3 regions of the Micromonospora sp. CPCC 206171 genome follow, and region 1 is predicted to be linked to each of the others. Evidence: riboswitches for the same ligand, from Rfam matches in the RefSeq annotation. Region 1 holds a riboswitch; each other region holds the start of a gene.
What was found. Region 1 has a riboswitch for cyclic di-AMP ahead of V6U89_RS08210 (C40 family peptidase). Riboswitches for the same ligand answer to the same signal wherever they lie in the genome.
Positions count from the first base shown of each region.

Region 1 (5,883 bases):
CGAGCCGACCATCGAGCAGTACAACAAGGTCCGCGCGCACCTCAAGGTCAACCGCAAGAAGTCGGCGGAGCTGGAGAAGAAGATCCAGCCGCTGGCCCTGCAGACCGAGCTGGCGATGAACCGGGTGGGCGACCTCGCCTCCCGGTACTACATGACGGGCCCCTCGCAGGACATCGGCGCGCTGCTGGTCAGCGCCAAGCCGGGCACCCTGACCGAGCAGCTGACCATCCTCGACCGCCTCGCCGCGCAGGAGCGCAAGGAGCTCCAGGTCGTCATCGACGCCCGGCAGAAGTACGACGGCGAGAAGCAGAAGCTCGATGCGCTGATCGCCGCGGAGGTCAAGCAGGAGAAGGAGCTGGCCGCCAAGAAGGCGCAGATCAACTCCGAGATCAAGCGGCTCCAGGCGTCGATGCCGAAGACCGTCGTCAAGGTGGCCGGCTGCCCGACCGTCAAGGGCGTGGTGAGTTCCGCCGCGCAGACCGCCATCCGGGTGGCCTGCCAGCAGGTAGGCGACCCGTACGTCTGGGGTGCCGACGGGCCGGACTCGTTCGACTGCTCCGGCCTCACCCAGTACGCCTACAAGGCCGCCGGCATCTACCTGACCCACCACACCGGCGCCCAGTGGAACGAGGGCAAGGCCATCCCGCGCTCCGAGGCGCGCCCCGGTGATCTGGTCTTCTTCTACAGCGACCTGCACCATGTGGGTCTCTATCTGGGCAGTGGGCTGATGGTCCACGCGCCACGGACCGGCAAACCGGTCCAGGTCACCAGCGTCGACTACATGCCGGTCGCCGGCTTCCGGCGACCGAACTGACCCGAGCTCGCCGCGAACCCCCGGTCGACCGACCGGGGGTTCCGCGTATCCGGGACCCGGCACGGCATGGCGGGTTGCGGATCGATAACGGTCCTCTCTACTCTGGTCCTTCGTCGGCCGCGACAGGTCCGTCCAACCCGGGCGGCAGTGGCCGGCACCGCCGAGTCGCCCGCGGGCGAGCCGGGGACCCAGGTAAGCCGGGGTGAATCCGCAGCCACTGCGGTAGGGCGCTCCCTTCCCGCCCGAACCCGTCAGCTAACCCGGTAGGCGGTCGCGGAAGAAGGAGCCCGGAGCCCGGTGGCACACCATGCCCCGCGGCCACCGTCGTACGGGTCGACCCAGGTCGCCCGGCTGACGGCTGCGCCGCGCCCACGCTGGTCCCGCTTCACCACCGTCCTTGCCGCCCTCGCCGGTGCCGCCGTCGTACTGACCGGCGCTGCCACGGCGGCCCACGCCGAACCCTCGGTCGCCGAGATCGAGCGGCAGATCGACCAGGACTGGAACAGGCTCGAACCGATCATCGAGCAGCACAACGCCACCCGTCAGGACCTGGCCGCCAAGCGCCGGCAGGCCGACGCGCTGGCCAAGCGCATCGATCCGCTGCAACTCCAGGTCGACCTCGCGATGAACCAGGTCACCGGGCTCGCCGCCGAGGCGTACAAGGGGGAGAACGTCTCCGCCGTCAACGCCCTGTTCGGCAGCAGCTCCCCCGCCGAACTGGTCGACCAGCTCGAAATGCTCGACCGGTTCGCCCAGCGCCAGCAGCGCGACGTGCGGACCGTCAAGGAGCTGCGGGACAAGCTGGCCGCGGAGAAGGCGCCGCTGGACGAGATGGTCGCTCAGCTGACCCGTACCGAGGCCCAGCTCGCCGCGAAGAAGAAGCAGATCAACGCCGAGATCGATCGGCTGCAGAAACTGCGGCTCAAGGTGTACGGCAACGGTGGCGGGGGTGCGCTGCGCCCGGCCCCGTGCCCGGCCGGCTATCCCGGCGGCCCGGCCGGCACGGCCGTCAAGTTCGCCTGCGCGCAGATCGGCAAGCCGTACGTCTGGGGTGCCGAGGGTCCCAACTCGTACGACTGCTCCGGGCTGATGCTCGCGGCGTGGGCGAAGGCCGGTGTCTCGCTGCCGCACAACGCCCGCCAGCAGCGCCAGGTGACCGCCCGGGTGAGCCGGGCCGACCTGCGCCCGGGCGACCTGGTCTTCTACTACGCCGACCTGCACCACGTCGGCATGTACGTCGGCGGCGGCTGGGTGGTGCACGCCTCCCAGGCGGGCCAGCCAATCAAGATGAAGCGGGTCGACGACGGGCCGGTCAACAGCTACGGCCGGCCGGACTGAGTGCGCGCCGGGCTCCCGGGGTGCCGGGGGCCCGGCCCGGCGTCAGCGGGTGGGCCAGGTGCGCCAGTTCTGCCAGGAACGGCTCGGGGTCGGCCCGCGCTGGCCCTGGTAGCGCGACCCGTAGACGGCGGAGCCGTACGGGTGCTCGGCCGGGGACGAGAGCCGGAAGATGCAGAGCTGGCCGATCTTCATCCCGGGCCAGAGCGTGATCGGCAGGTTCGCCACGTTCGACAGCTCCAGCGTCACGTGCCCGGAGAAGCCCGGGTCGATGAAGCCGGCGGTCGAGTGGGTGAGCAGGCCGAGCCGGCCCAGGCTGGACTTGCCCTCCAGTCGGCCGGCGAGCTGGTCGCCCAGCGAGATGACCTCCAGCGTGGAGGCGAGCACGAACTCGCCAGGGTGCAGCACGAACGGCTCGCCCTCCGGCACCTCGACCATCGAGGTGAGCTCGTCCTGCTGCATGGCCGGGTCGATGTGCGTGTACAGGTGGTTGTTGAAGACGCGGAAGAGCTTGTCGAGCCGCACGTCGATGCTGGACGGCTGTACCAGCGTGGGCTCGAAGGGCTCCAGCGCGAGCGTGCCCGCCTTGATCTCGGAGACCAGGTCGCGGTCGGAGAGCAGCATCGGCACACCATATCGAGCGGACCGGGTGACCTGCGTGTCGGACTACGCGTTCGTACACATGTTCGATAGGATGTCCGTATGGCTTCCTGGTCCGAATTCGCCGCTGACGAGCCCCGACTCGCCGACGGGATCCGCCTTCTCATGCAGCAGTACGGGCCGGGCTTCGGCTACCTGGCCACCGTTCGCGCCGACGGTGGGCCCCGGGTGCACCCGGTCTGCCCCGTGATCACCGACGAGGGGCTGTTCTGCTTCGTCGTCGACTCGCCCAAGCGGCGCGACCTCGAACGCGACGGGCGATACGCGTTGCACTCGTTCCCGCCGGAGGAGACCGACGACGAGGCGTACGTCGCCGGTCGCGCGCAACCGGTCACCGACCCGGCCCGGGTCGCCCGGGTGGCTCGCCTCGGCCGGGCGGCGCCGCAGGTCGACTGGCGACTCTTCGAGTTCAGCGTCGACGTGGCGATGCTGACCCGCCGCGACCAGGGCGGGCTCGGCCAGCCCGGCGAGGGCCACGGGTCCTCCGCCGTCCAGGTCTGGCTCGATCCGGTCGCCGCCCGCCGCAGCGGCGACGCCACCGGCGTACCCGATCGGCGGCCGGCCCGCCGCGGCCGCCACGGTTTCGACACCCGCCGCCCCGCCGCCTGACCGCCGAGACGCCGATGCCGGCCCCGTCGGAGCGACGGAGCCGGCATCGGCGTCTGCTGGGGGTGTTACGCCGCGCGGTACGCGTTCCACGCGGTCAGCATGCGGCTCGCCTGACCAGGGGTGAACTGGTACATGCACGAGTCGTACGTGTAGTCCATGAAGTTGGTGATCGGGTCCAGGCCGGCCGTGGTGCAGGTGTCCCGCCCGGTCGGGCACTGGAACGCCGGCGAGGCCTCGGCCGGGGTGTCGCTGACGCTGTCACCCGAGCCGGAGCATCCACCCTGGAAGGTGTGGTAGAGGTTCAGCCAGTGGCCGACCTCGTGGGTGCCGGTGTCGCCCTGGTTGTAGTTGGCGGCGGTACCGCCCGGCAGCGACTCGCTCAGCACGACCACGCCGTCCATGCTGTTCAGCTTCCGCTGCGGGAAGGTCGCCCAGCCGAGCAGGTCGTCGCTCAGCTCGCCCAGGTAGATGTTGAGCGTGTTCTTGCCGCCCTCGCGCAGGGAGGTCTTCATCGACCGCTCGGCCGACGAGCCCTGCACGATCGGGTACCACGCCGGGTTGGTCACCCGGTTGATCTTCGTCAGCTGGAAGCCGAAGGCCGTGGCCGCGCCGCCGGTGGCACCGGCGTAGGCCTGGTTCAGCACGCTGATCTGCGAGGTGATCATCGAGTCCGGGATGTTGCCGCCGGCCCGGGTGCTGTCGCGCTGGATCACGTGCACGACGACCGGGATGGTGACGCTGGCCAGCGGAGCGGCGGCCTGGGCGCCGGCCCGGAAGCTCGCCCGCTCGCGCAGCGCGGTGGCCAGGTCGGCCTCGCGCTCGCGGACCTGCTTGGCGGTCAGCTCGTTGGGTTCGTGCTTGGCGATCCCGCCCTTCTTGATCCGAGCGTCCGAGTGGACGTCGGCGGGCTCGGCGCAGGCCTCGCTCGGGGCGGCCGAGAAGGCGGAAGCAGCGGGGACGACGCCTACCGCGGCGGTGCTGAGCAGCAGCGCGAGGGTCGTCGACGCGACACCGGCGGCACGCCGGGTCAGCAGGTTGGGACGGAGTCCCATGGGCCCACCTCTTTCTGGCGGCGTGACAGGGGGTATGTCACACCGTGGTCGAGAACGTGGGGGTGACGTTACAACCGATCGACAGATTTGAGAACGGTCATATGTTGCCGCTGTGAAACTTTTAGCTCTACGTGAATGCGTTGAGTCCAAGATCGGTCACGGTGGCGGGGGCGCCGGCGTGCCCGGGGGGTACCTGGGTGCACGGCGGCGGTCACCTCAGGTACAGTGGTGCCGCCTGCGGGTGTAGTTCAATGGCAGAACATCAGCTTCCCAAGCTGACAGTGCGGGTTCGATTCCCGTCACCCGCTCCAACGTAAGGCCCCAGCTCAGGACCGGTTCCTGGCTGGGGCCTCAGTCGTCGCTATCGCTTCCTGCGCTTGTCGTGCCCGCTACGCGCCCGATCCTGGCTCTGCTTGATCTGGGAGCTGAGCGCGTCGGCGATGTGCTCGTCTCGCTCGCGGGCGGTGTGTTGGTAGATCATCGGGTGCACGGATCCCCCTCATTGCCAGGGGTGGGCCCGTGGAGACGACGAAAGACCCCGCCTCTATGGTGGCCCGATGGCGTCGGTCAGGCAGATCCAAGTCACTTTCGACTGCGCAGAACCTGAGCGTGTCGCTCGTTTCTGGTGCGAGGTGTTGGGGTACGTCGTACCGCCACCACCGGAGGGGTTTGCTACCTGGGACGACTTCGATCGCGCGCTGCCGCCGGAGCATCAGGGCGCAGCGTTCGCCTGCATCGATCCCTCAGGGGTGGGCCCGCGACTGTTCTTCCAGCGCGTTCCCGAGGGCAAGGTCGTCAAGAATCGGCTGCACCTTGACGTGCGGGTCGGCACCGGGCTCGTGGGTGAAGAGCGGTTGGCCGCACTTGAGGCCGAATGCGCACGACTGGTCGCGCTCGGCGCGGTACGCGTGCGACTACTGCCTGCCGATGGCGACAACGAGTCGTGCCTCGTGATGCAGGACGTCGAGGGCAACGAGTTCTGTCTCGACTGAGTGGCCGCGGTCGGGCTACCGCGTCTGAGCCGGTCGCGAAGGGGTGTCGAGGAGTACCTCGTACAGGTACAGGTCACCGTTGGTGCCTGTGTGGCGGAACCCGGCACGTTCGAGGGTCCGCTGGGAAGCGATGTTGTCCTCGGTGGTGTCGGCGACAACTCGGGACAGCCCGTGATCGGCCGCGACGTTCAGCAGGGCGACGAGTGCCTCCACTGCATAGCCGTGACCACGGGCTGATGGGGCAAGGCCGTAGCCGACCTCGACACATCCGCCGTCCGGCTGACCCTTGAAACCGATTCCACCGATGGCCTTCCCGTCGGCGGTCCGGGTGATCCGGTAGTGCCCGAAAGGGCGCTGGTCCCCGTTGGCGGCCGTAGCCGTCAAAAAGGCCGTGACGCCGATGACGTCGCCGTCGAAAGGA
Region 1 is NZ_JBAKHT010000004.1:242,560-248,442, forward strand. It holds gene V6U89_RS08205 (NlpC/P60 family protein) at 1-814, shown strand, start outside; cyclic di-AMP (ydaO/yuaA leader) riboswitch at 963-1,099, shown strand; gene V6U89_RS08210 (C40 family peptidase) at 1,112-2,152, shown strand; gene dcd (dCTP deaminase) at 2,195-2,773, opposite strand; gene V6U89_RS08220 (pyridoxamine 5'-phosphate oxidase family protein) at 2,852-3,418, shown strand; gene V6U89_RS08225 (zinc metalloprotease) at 3,484-4,470, opposite strand; tRNA gene V6U89_RS08230 (tRNA-Gly) at 4,708-4,781, shown strand; gene V6U89_RS08235 (VOC family protein) at 5,028-5,462, shown strand; gene V6U89_RS08240 (GNAT family N-acetyltransferase) at 5,478-5,846, opposite strand.

Region 2 (5,883 bases), on a different contig from region 1:
GCGGCGACGCCCCGGCCTCGCCCCGTCGACACCGGGCCGGTGCGACTCCTCTTTCCGCATCCCGCTTCCGGGAGGTGCCCACCGTGAACACCGTCCTCTACCAGTTCCTCGTCGAGGTCCCGACCGCCGCCGCCATCTGGTCGGCCCTGCTCGTGCTCGCCCTGACCGTGCTCACCGTGCTGGTCGCCCGCCCCGAGCGGGACCCGGCCCCCGGCGAGTCGGTCGTCGACCCGTCCCCAGCTGCCGATCCCGCGACCGAGCTGGCGGACCTGCGCCGGTACGCCGAGGAGATCGCCGTCGCCGCGGCCGGCGCCGCCCAGACCGCGCGCCGGCGGCGGGATGCCTGGCTGGCCGCCCAGGAGGAGGTGGACCGGGCCTGGACCGCGTACGACGAGGCGGATTCCGCCGCCCGCCGGTTCACCGGCGCCGCCGCGCTGCCCGCCCCGCGCACCCCACGTACGCCGGCCGAGTACGCGGGCCGGGAGCGCTGGCTGCACCAGGCGGCGGTGGCGGCGCACTGGCGCGGCGAGCTGCCGGTGGAGCGGCTGCGGGACGTCTTCGCGCACCGGGACGGTTGGGACCCCCGACGGCACCCCGTCGAGCAGGAGGTGCTGCTGGCCCGGGCGGTACGCGACGGTCGGCGGGACGCGTACCGGGCGGCGGCCGGGCGGGAGCGGTCGGCGTGGCGGGACGCCGAACTGGCCGCCGCGGCGGCCCGCGCGCTCGCCGTCGAGGCGTACGCGGCGGCGGAGCGACTGTGTCCGGCGCGGCTGCCCGCCCAGCGGACGGCGACGGCGACGGCACGGACGGCGCTCGCGGCGCGGTGGCGGCCGGCACGGGTGGGCTGAGGACGCGACCGAATTGTTACCCGTATTTCCGTGAGTCGCGTCACGGCGACCGTGAAACCGGTCATCCGGTCACAGCCGGTGACATCGATCGCGACGATCGGCGGGATTTGTTGCCGTGCTGTCCGGTTGTCGCCCGGCGATCCCGGAACAACCGCCTGTCCCATCGAGCGAAGTCAGTGCCGAACTGTACGGCAAATTGGTCGCCCTGATCATGTTTACGCAGATCGCAGGGCTTGGCCGACCCGTGACCGACCAGTAGTGTCGCCCGGGTCCGGTGCGGTTTCCGATCGCAAGAGGCGACGCCGCGCCGACCCGCTCAATCGTGATTTCACGAACCGGGGACCCATGCACGTCCGGGGTGAATCCGCGGGCCACGGCCCGTGGTAGGGCGCTCTTCCCGCCCGAATCCGTCAGCTAACCCGGTAGGCGGTGTCGGAAGGAGTTCCAGCTCTTGCTGTTCCCTCGCATTCCTCGGCTTGCTCTCCACCTCGGTACCGGGGTGATCCCGCCGGTCCCTCGCGCCCTCGCGCGCTGATTCCGGCCTCACCCCGCCGCCCGGCCTCCAACCGGGCGCACCCCCCGCCGAGCGGCCTCGCACACCGGTTTCGACACCGCGGGTGACGTCCTGTCACGCGCCGGTCCGGCATGCCGCTCCCGCCCTCGTACCGTGGAGGAAACACGTGAAGCACCCCCTGAAGCGGCAGCTGCGACGCCTGGCCACCGAACGGTCGTACCAGTTGGTCGCCGGCTCGGCCGCCGCGCTCGTGCTCGTCTCTGGCGCCAGCACCCTGCTCGCCGACGAGGCGCCCGCCCGCCAGCAGACCTCGGCCGCCGTCGCCGAGGTGGCGCCCCGGCTGGACGACGTCGCGACCCGCAGCCAGGCCCGCGTCGCCGTCCCGGCCCACAAGCCGTCGCCCTCGGCCAGCCCCTCGCCGTCGGCGAGCGCCACCAAGGCCAAGGCGGACCCGGACGTGACCCGCAAGGCGGCCCCCAAGCCGCCGTCGACCAAGGTCCTCCGCTACGACTACCAGGCGCAGACCACCTACTACAACTGCGGTCCGGCCGCGGTGCGCAACGCGCTGAGCGCGTCGGGCGTCGAGCGGACCCAGGACGAGCTGGCCGGCCCGCTCGGCACCACCGAGATGGGCACCAACTCGGCGCTGGACACCACCCGGGTCCTGAACCAGATCGTCAAGGGTGACCCGTACCGGACCCGGATGTTCCAGGGCACCCCCAGCTCCGCCCAGATCGACCGGCTCCAGGCCGACGTGATCGCGGCGATCACCGACGGCCGGGGCGTCGTGGCGAACGTGGCGGGCAGCGCCACCGACACCGACGGCGGCTGGCACTCCTTCCCGGGCGGCCACTACATCGCGGTGGTCGGCTACAAGAACGACGGCCGGACGGTCCGGATCGCCGACTCGGCGGACCCGAACCTGCCGTCGTACTGGGTCAGCACCATCGACCTGGCGAACTGGATCGCCACCCGCGGCTACTCCGCCTGATCCACACCGTCGCTCGTCCGGGCACCGGCTCCCCTCAGGGGCCGGTGCCCGTCGCCGTTGGCGCGGATCTCGCGCGGCGGAGCCGGGCGGTGGCACACTGCGGCCCATGACCGACGACTCGGGTACCCGCCGGCTGCTGTTGCTGCTGCACGGGATGGGCGCCACCGGCGACGTGTGGCTGCCCTGGGCGCCGCTGCTGGAACACCGCTGCCCGGGCCGCTGGCTGGCGCCGGACCTGGCCGGCCACGGCTTCTCGCCGCCGCTGCCCGGGTACTCCTTCGCCGGGTTCGCCGAGCAGGTCGCGGCGGGGCTCGGCCCGGTGCCCGAGGGGGCCCGCCCGGCTGACCGGCTCGTCGTCCTCGGCCACTCCCTCGGCGGGGTGGTCGCGCTGGCGCTGGCCGCCCGCGACGCCGGGCTCCCGGTGGACGCGGTGGTCGGGCTGGGCATCAAGGCGGTCTGGTCGCCGGCCGAGCTGGCCCGGGCGCGCGAGCTGGCGGAGCGCCCGGTGACCTGGTTCGCCACCCGGGACGAGGCGGCCCGCCGCTACCTGAAGGTGGCCGGCCTCGGTGGGCTTTTCGCGCCGGACCACCCGGTCATCGACGCGGGGCTGCGTGCCGAGGACGGCCGCTGGCGGCTGGCCATGGACCCGGCCGCCTTCGCGGTGGGCGAGCCGCAGCTGCCGACTCTGCTGGCCGCCACCGACGTCCCGGTGCTGCTGGCCCGGGGCGAGCACGACCCGATGGTCAGCGACGCGCAGCTCGCCGAGCTGGGCGTGCCGGTGGCGACCCTGCCCGGCCTCGGCCACAACGCGCACGTGGAGGACCCGGCGGCGGTGCTGGCCCTGCTCGACCCGTACCTGTGACCGGCGCGCGGGCGGCCGGCGTCGCCGTCGTGGGTGGCATGCGGCTCGGGACTACCTGCCGACCCAGACGTTCGAGTTTTCCGTCCAGACCGGACCTCGCCACGGCGCTTGGTGTATCGCCGGACGTTGTCCGCCACAGACCCCAGTCCGTTCGTTAGGCCTGACCAGGGACAAACCCCCGGTGACCTCCTCGGTGTGAAGGAATGATCAGTGGCGGCTGAGGTGCGTGGGCGTCTGGGTCGAGCTGGCCGAACGGTCCGCGAGCGTCTACGGCCGTCTGTCATTGCTCTTGCTCGCCGTCAACCAGCTAGTCCACCAGCGGCACCGCGACTCGGTAGTCCTGACGCAATCCGGTGACCTCGTCGCCTTGCGGGTCGTAGATGACCAAGCCATGCCGCTCGGCCAAGTGGCACACGGTCTTCACCGCCTCGCTGCCCCGGGGGGAGTGGCTGATAGCCATGCTCACGTGGTCGATCCCCACAGCAAGGGGTGCCAACATCCAGGGCGACTCCGGATCGTACGGCGGGTGATCCGGGAACTGCTCCCGCAGATCCTCGTAGAAGGCGGCAATTCGCGGATCAAGCTCCCCGCCTCGGTGTGCGAGGCCGGTGCAATGATCGACCATGTCACGCACCACGTCCAAAGAAGCAGCAGGGTTGGCCGCAAGGACCAGGAGGTCAAAGCTCACGAGGACATCGTCCTCCACCAGTGCCGGCTCCGTCGGCCCGGACCTCACCGCCCCGGTCTCCCCCCGCTGCGCCTCCCAGCCATCCCATCGGCCTGCGTCCACACATTGTGGGGCGGGTTGGGCCTGCCCGGTCAAGGTGGAGCACCCAGCGGCTGACCGACCTTGGCCGGGCAGGCCCTGCCCGCTCGGCTCTGCCCGGACGAAGGTTGCCGGGATGGCGGCATCCGCTTCCGATATGCGGATGCTCGATCGAGCACTAGCAGATGCGTCGGCAGCCCGGCCGCTGCGGTCCAGGCCGGGTCGCCGGCCCAGCCCGTCGGCGACATCCAGGCGTGTACAGCCAACTCGACCAGCCGGGTGGTGGGGAACTCCTGCAGCGGCACCCCGTGGCCGTGACGAAGCCTGACGATTCGGTCGATCGGTGCCTGCCAAGGGCGCACCTGATCCACGAGGCTGGCGGTCAGTCGCGCTTCAGGCCGGCGAAGATGACCGTGAGCGTACGGGCTTGCAGCTGCTCGTCCCATCCACCGTGCAGGGCTCCCTGGCACACGCTGGCGAGGAGCGCCATCACCTCGGGTAGCCGTACCGGGGCGGCGACGGCCCCGGCGGCCTGGGCCTGTTCCAGCAGCCTGCCCACCGCCTCCTCCAGGTGACCGACCGCGTCCGGGAGCCGGATGTCCACCCCCGACCCGGCAAGCAGGTCGACGACGGTCTTCTTCGCTGCGGCCTGCGCCACCATGTGGGTGAAGAAGGCGAAGAGGTCACGCTTTCCGGCTTCCTCGATGAGCTGTGCCAGCAGTCGCTTCATGATCGCGGCGAGCAAGGCGTGTTTGGTGGGGAAGTGGCGGAAGACCGTACCAATTGCGACGCCGGCCCGCCGGGCCACCTCCTCGGTGGAGGCGCGGGGGCCGAACTCGGCGAAGACTGCCTCGGCGGCGTCCAGGATGCGTGCGCGGTTGCGCTGCGCGTCGGCACGCAGCGGTGGTCCCTCTATCAAAATGAGCCTCCACTCATTATATTCGGCGGTGCAAGTCGAGTCCTGACTCATCTTATCCAGGGAGGACGACCATGACACCGAGCGAGATCTTCGACAGCATGCGCGCCCAGTGGCTCGCGAACCTGCCCACCTACGAGGCTGACCTGCTCGCCGACGACGTCGTGATCGAGACACCGTTCGCCGCACCCGGCCGCCCTACGCGTACCGAGGGGAAGGAGCGGGTGCTCGAGTACACCCAAGAGAGCCGAGCGGTGTTCCCCGTCCGGTTCGACGACTGCCGCAACGTGATCGTGCACGAGACCGCTGACCCCGAGGTCATCGTGGTCGAGTACGAACTGGTCGGCACTCACGCGGCGACCGGGGTTTCCGCATCGGCGCCGTTCATCGGGGTGCTGCGGACGCGGGACGGCAAACTGGCCCACTGGCGCGAGTACCAGCACACCCTCGCCATCGCTCAGGCCGTCGGTCAGGCATAGGCCTGGATCAGGATCAGGCTGCCGATGGTGATGAAGACGAGCGGGACCAGCCGGTAGCCCCAGCGCTGCAGACCGTTGTGCCCGGCACCGGGGGTACCGGTGATCAGCGCTTGGCGATCGCCTTGCGGTAGTCCGCGTTCAGGCGCTGCTCCGCTTGGCGGTCGTCGGTCTTGATCGAGTGCACGCTTCTGCCGCTGATCGCGCGTCTTGACCGGCGTCGAGGATCGCATGCCCCAGCGATAGGCGGCACGCCAGTTACGCACGGTGACAGCCGAGCCCGGAGAGAGTCAGCCAACCGGAACCCATCAAGTGAAGTCGATGTGTAACGGATCAAGTGGAGCCCGGCAGAACCTAGATCTCCTCTGTCCGGTGTCAGGATCTGCGTGACATATCGGTATCAGGACCTGGGTGACACTCCGCCCTCTGTAGCACCGGCGCGACGCTTGGCCCAAGGTCGACGAGCTAATCCGATCTGGCGGCGACGGATGGAAGGGACTCATCGGCCTC
Region 2 is NZ_JBAKHT010000034.1:22,706-28,588, reverse strand. It holds gene V6U89_RS26875 (hypothetical protein) at 84-848, shown strand; cyclic di-AMP (ydaO/yuaA leader) riboswitch at 1,152-1,292, shown strand; gene V6U89_RS26870 (C39 family peptidase) at 1,529-2,353, shown strand; gene V6U89_RS26865 (alpha/beta fold hydrolase) at 2,460-3,215, shown strand; gene V6U89_RS26860 (hypothetical protein) at 3,523-3,921, opposite strand; gene V6U89_RS26855 (TetR/AcrR family transcriptional regulator) at 4,364-4,900, opposite strand; gene V6U89_RS26850 (nuclear transport factor 2 family protein) at 4,972-5,376, shown strand; gene V6U89_RS26845 (hypothetical protein) at 5,367-5,639, opposite strand.
Region 2: another riboswitch for cyclic di-AMP. It lies ahead of V6U89_RS26870 (C39 family peptidase); the one in region 1 lies ahead of V6U89_RS08210 (C40 family peptidase).

Region 3 (5,883 bases), on a different contig from region 1:
TCACCCAGCTCTGGGGCGGCTCGTACACCCAGACCGGCGCCGCCGTGTCGGTGCGGGACGCCGGCTGGAACGGCGCGCTGGGCGTCGGCGCCAGCACCAGCGTCGGCTTCCTCGGCAGCTCGAGCGGCGGCACCGGCGTACCCGCGGTCACCTGCACCAGCCGCTGACCCGGTCGGCGCGACCGACCGTGCAATGCGGCGTGGCGGTGTCCGGACTCCCGGACACCGCCACGTCGTCTGGTCCACCCGGGCAGTCCCCGGCGTGCCGTCGCCTCAGCCGTCGAGGCCGACCGGTGAGTTCGGCCGGTCCACGTCGACGAACTCGATGTCGTCGACGGCCCGACCGTCCCGGCTGCCGGCGGCCCGCGCGGCGGTCCCGGCGGCCCAACCGATCGCGGCCCCGACCAGCGCCGCGCTGATCAGCAGCGTCCACGGCAGGGCCGGACGGCGCCCGGCGAGCGCGTCGAAGGCGAGCGTGGCCCGACGCCGGGCCTCGTCCGCCGCCGAGCCCACCAGGTCACCGGCGTCGGAAAGGTGGGTGCCGCCGCGGACCGACCGCGCCGTGTCCCGCACGCTGTCGCCGGCGGAACCGACCGCCGAGACCAGCTGCTGCCAGGCCTGGTCGGTGATCCGCTCCGGCTTGCTGCGGCGCTCCAGCAGGTTGTTGCCGAACATGGGTACCTCCTCGGGGTGCCGAAGTCTGCGGCCACTTCGGACGTCGACGTCTGCGGCGCGTCACGGTCGCCTGTCCCGCCAGTGCCCATCCGGGACGCGCCGCAAACCCGGGTCGGATCGTCAGCGGACCATGACCACCGCGACGCCGCGGGCGAAATCGTCGTCGTCGTCATCGTCGTCGTCCCCGCCGCCGAAGCCGCAGGCCAGTACGAGAGCGAGCAGCGCGCCGACACCGGCCAGGCCGAGCAGTTTCCTGAGCATCGATCGTTCCTTCCGTCGTGGTGGAACCCTCGCCCGCCGACCCTAGGCGGGTGGGGCAACACCGGGGTGTCGGCGCACGGCACCGGGCTCGCCGGGCGGGCCGGGTACGGAATCGACTGGACCGGGGTCGCTACCCTGGATGGGTTGGAGCGGCCGAACCCGGTCGCTCGTTGGAGTGAACGGGACCAGGAACAATTCGGGGTAGAGCGGTCTGGTCCGTCCGGATCCGCGAATTGCTCATCCCGGGGGGTGGCGACCGAGGCCGTCGGAGGAATACTCTCGGTCGCGGCCCGCGTACTGATGAGGCGCCCGTGGACGGGCGAGTGGAGGTGCTCGCGTGAGCCTGTCGATCGTGAAGTCGGTTCTGCCGGGTGGTGTCATGGAGATCGCTCCGCGAGGGGAGATCGACGTCGACACCGCGTACGAGGTGCGGGAGGCGATCGCCGAGGTGCTCGCGAAGGGCCGTCCGTCCCGGATCGAGCTGAACATGCGACTCGTCACCTTCATCGACTCGGTCGGCATCAGCGCGATGGTCGCCGGGTTCCAGACGGCCGAGGTCAGCGGCGTCAAGCTGGTGGTCACCGAGCCCAGCCGGTTCGTCCACCGCCAGCTCTGGGTCACCGGCCTGCTCGGCCTCTTCGGCGCGCCGGAGCCCTACTTCGCCGGCGCCGCGGCCCCGACCCCCGAGGTCCTCCCCGGCGCCTGACGCCGGCAGCCACGCCATGTCGCCGAGGTGGCGGTGACGCGCGCCCGCGGACCCCGCCACGTCGCCGGAACCGAGTGGATTCCCCGCCGGGGCACCGTCATGCCGCCTGCGATTGCCAGCCCGGCCGTCGTACGGGACGATCGTGCGACCGACGAGGGGTGGAGGGCGGAGTGGTCCGGCGCGAGTCGTTCAGCTACACGGTGCAGGCGCGCTGCTCACGGGCGGACGCGGTGGCGCTGTTGAGCGATCCGGCCCGGCAGGGGGAGCTGCATCCGCTGATCGTCCGGGTGCGCCGGCTGCCGACCCGTCCGGGCGCGCGGGCCAGCTACGCCATCACCGACCGGCTGGAGCTGGGGCCGCTGCGGTTCCCGGTCACCTACCAGGCCGACGTCCTGGTGGTCTCCGACGACGAGATCGTCACGGTGGCCCGGCAGCAGCCCGGCACGACGGTGCGCAACCACACCCGGCTCCAGGAGGAGGGCGACGTGCTGCGGATCGACGTGGAGATCACCCTCTCCGCGCCGGCGCCGCTGTTCGGGTACGCGTTCCGCCAGGCCCGCGCCGCGCACCTGGGCCTGGCCAGCCGGCTCGGCGCGGTGCTGGACCGGAAGGCCGACGGCGGACCGGTCCCGAACTGACGCTCCGTCCACTCAGCGGCCGGCGGGCGTCGCCGCCGTCCGGCGCGGCGGTGGGACGGCTCGGCGGTTGCGGCCCCACGGCTTCCAGGTGGAGATGACGGTCATGGTGACCAGCAGGCCGGTGGAGACCGCCGGGGCGACCACCACGTCGAGGCGCTGGTGTGCGGTCGCGTCCGGTCCGGCGGCGGCGCGCAGGTTCGGCGTCAGCGCGAACAGCACCAGGCCGATCATCACCGTGGTGAGCACCAGCTTGACCACCACCCAGCGCCAGCGCAGCAGGCCCCAGGGGGTCAGCAGGGCGCTGGTCACGCCGATCACCCAGACCAGCACGCTCAGCGGCGCGAAGAGCCAGGTCGCCACCAGCGCCGCCGCCGGGTAGACCACCCCCGGGTCGGCGCCGCGCAGCCCGGCGATGCCGAGGGTGAGCAGCACGAGGTCCGCGCCGAGCCAGCCCAGTGCGGTCACCAGGTGCAGGGTGAGCAGGGTCTTGCGGCCGTCGGGGGAGAGTCGGGTCATGCCTCGATGCTCGCCCGGCCGTCGCGCCGCGTCGTGGGCCGGTCGACGACATCCCGGGTACGTCGGCGCGCGTACGGCGGGGCCCGTCCGCGTCGGACGGGCCCCGCCGCCGGTCGGTCAGTAGACCGACAGGTGCACGTGGTTGGTGTGGTCGCTGGACGGGTCCCCGCCGGCCCCGCTGTACGACTTCCACCCGCTGCTGGGCAGCCAGATCTGCCGATACCAGATCACGTAGAGCACGGCGAGCCGGTCGGCGTTGCGGATGAAGTACGCGGCCAGGTTGTTGCCGTACGTCCGGTCACCGCCGGTCGCGTCGCCGCCGAAGCCGCTCTTCTGCGCCGCGAAGTCGCAGGCCCGGCCCTTGGGGTGCTCGCCGGAGCCGCTGGGGCGGTAGCAGGAGACGTACCGGGTGAAGCCGGCCGCCTGGGCCTGCCGCAGCGCGTTGAGCATGCGCGGGGTGATGCAGCCGTTGGCCGGGGTGGGATCGTTGACGCTGCAGGATTCCGACGGCCAGGAGCCGTCGGGGTTGCGCGGCGCCGCCTTGGCGTTGGCGGTGGAGGTACCCGGGTTGGAGCCGCCGCCGGCGCTGGCGGCGGGCTTGTCGGCCGCGGCCACCGCCAGGGCCCGCTCGGCCTGCTGCTTGCGCTTGGCCATCACCGCGACCTGCTTGCGCTGCTCGACGAGCTCCTGGTCGAGCGCGGCCCGGGTGCGGGTGGCGTCGTCACGGGTCCGGATCAGGTTGCGCAGCTCCCGGTCCTCGTGGGAAGCGACCGTCTCCAGCGCCGCCGCCCGGTCCAGGAAGCCTTCGGGGCTGGAGCTGTTGAGCAGCGCCGACACCGGCCCGAGCCGCCCGGTCCGGTACGCCACGCCGGCGATCTCGCCGACCTTGCCCTGCCGGACGGTCAGCTCCGACTCCATCGTCTTGAGCTGGTTGTTGAGTTCCTGCTGCCGCTTGGTGGAGCGTTCCAGCGCGGCCTTGGCGTCGATCCAGCCCTTGCTGGCCGCGTCGAGCTGGGCCCGCAGCGCCGGGGTGCCGCCCTCGGGGTCGCCGGGGGCGGCGGCGAGCCGGGTGGCGGGGGGAGCGGCGGTCGCCGGGACGGGCGCGGACGACACGCCGAGGGCGAGTGCCGCGACGACCGCGGCCGCCAGCCGTGCGGTGGTACGTCGTACGTGCATGAACATGTCCTTCCGTCAGCCGCCGACCGGGTTAGCTGACGGGTTCGGGACGGAAGATCCCTACCGCTGACGCGGATGCACCCCACGAACATGGTTCCCCGGCTCGCCCTGGCAGGCGATTAGGCGGCGGCCACCGCCGGCACCGGAGGGTGCCGCCTGGCGGAGGCCGGGACCGAGCCTACCGGTACGGGTGTGACACCCGCCCGTTTCGTGACTGAGGGTACTGGAGTGAATCGCGGTGTAGGTGACATAACTGGACAATAGGTGTCCGATTTCGTCACCACTCGACCTGCCCGCAGGCGCCGGGGGCGGCCCCCGGCTCGATCTGGAGGGTGGCGTGCTCGATGTGGAAGTCCTCGTGCAGGGCGGTGCGGGCGGCGGCGAGCACCGTGCCGACCTCGGCGCCGGGGACCATGGTGAGGTGGGCGGAGGCGACCTCCATGCCGGAGGTGAGCGTCCAGACGTGCAGGTCGTGCACCTCGGCGACGCCGGGGACGGCGGTCAGCCGGTCGTGCACGGCGGTCACCTGGAGATGCTCCGGGGCGGCCTGGACCAGGATGCGCACCGCCGCGCGGCCGAGCCGCCAGGTGCGGGGGAGGATGAACAGGCCGATCGCGACCGCCACGGCCGGGTCGGCCCACCACCAGCCGGTGCCGGCGATGAGCAGCGCGGCCCCGATCACGCCCAGTGAGCCGAGCAGGTCGCCGAGCACCTCCAGGTACGCTCCGCGCAGGTTGATGCTCTCCTGCGCCCCCGCGCGCAGCAGCGCGAACGCGACGAGGTTGGCCAGCAGGCCGAGCACCGCCACCGCCAGCATCGGCCCGGTGCGCACCTCCGGCGGATCGCCGAACCGGCGGACCGCCTCGATCAGCACGTAGATCGCCACCCCGCTGAGCAGGACGGCGTTGGCGAGCGCGGCCAGCACCTCCAGCCGGTAGAGCCCGAAGGTGCGCTGCGGGTCCCGGTCGCCGTGCCGGATGGCGGTGATGGCGGCCAGCGCCATGCCGATGCCGAGCACGTCGGTGAACATGTGCCCGGCGTCGGAGAGCAGGGCCAGCGAGCCGGTGCCGAACGCGGCGACGGCCTCGACCACCATCAGCGCGGCGAGCAGCGCGGAGGCCGCCCAGAGCCGCCCCCGGTGGCGGTGCGCCGCGTTCGCGACCGACCCGTGGTGGTCATGACCTGCGCCCACGCCCACACCCTCCGTCGCCCCGACGACTCGAACCCAACCTATGCTCACATAGCTATGTATGCAACCAACCCCCATACCCACCCTGCGCGAGCCGCACTTTCAGAGAAAGCGTGGCTGTTCCGCGCGCGGAGGCCCCTCTTTCTCTGAAAGTGCGGGCTCGGGGGGTTAGGGGGTGGGGTCGATGGTGGTGAGGCGCTGGGTGGCGCGGGAGAGGGCGACGTAGAGGGTGCGCACGCCCGAGCCGGGATCGGCGCGGATCTCGCGCGGGGAGATGAGCACGACGCCGTCGTACTCCATGCCCTTGGCCTGAAGGCTGGTCACCACCTGGAGCCGGGAGCCGCCGCGCCCGCTCAGCCAGCCGGCCACCTCGTCGCGGCGCGGCACCGGCGTGATCACGCCGACCGTGCCCTCCACCTCGGTGAGCAGTGCCTCGACGGCCTGCACGGTCGCCGCCGGCAGGCGGTCGGCGGCGACGGTCAGCGCGACCGGCTCCACGCCGGTGGAGCGGACCGCCGTCGGCAGCTCCAGGTCGGGGTAGAGCCGGCGGATCTCCGCCGCCGCCACCGCGAAGATCTCCGCCGAGTTGCGGTAGTTCGTGGTCAACGCGAAGCGGTGCCGCCGCCGCCGGCCCAGCGCCTGGTCCCGGGCCCGGTCCAGCTCCTGCGGGTCACCGGTCCAGGCGGTCTGCGCCGGGTCGCCCACCACCGTCCAGGAGGCGAG
Region 3 is NZ_JBAKHT010000005.1:198,245-204,127, forward strand. It holds gene V6U89_RS09345 (cellulose binding domain-containing protein) at 1-167, shown strand, start outside; gene V6U89_RS09350 (hypothetical protein) at 273-674, opposite strand; gene V6U89_RS09355 (hypothetical protein) at 795-935, opposite strand; gene V6U89_RS09360 (STAS domain-containing protein) at 1,273-1,641, shown strand; gene V6U89_RS09365 (SRPBCC family protein) at 1,812-2,279, shown strand; gene V6U89_RS09370 (hypothetical protein) at 2,292-2,795, opposite strand; gene V6U89_RS09375 (coiled-coil domain-containing protein) at 2,913-3,971, opposite strand; cyclic di-AMP (ydaO/yuaA leader) riboswitch at 3,976-4,107, opposite strand; gene V6U89_RS09380 (cation diffusion facilitator family transporter) at 4,249-5,163, opposite strand; gene V6U89_RS09385 (HelD family protein) at 5,329-5,883, opposite strand, start outside.
Region 3: another riboswitch for cyclic di-AMP. It lies ahead of V6U89_RS09375 (coiled-coil domain-containing protein); the one in region 1 lies ahead of V6U89_RS08210 (C40 family peptidase).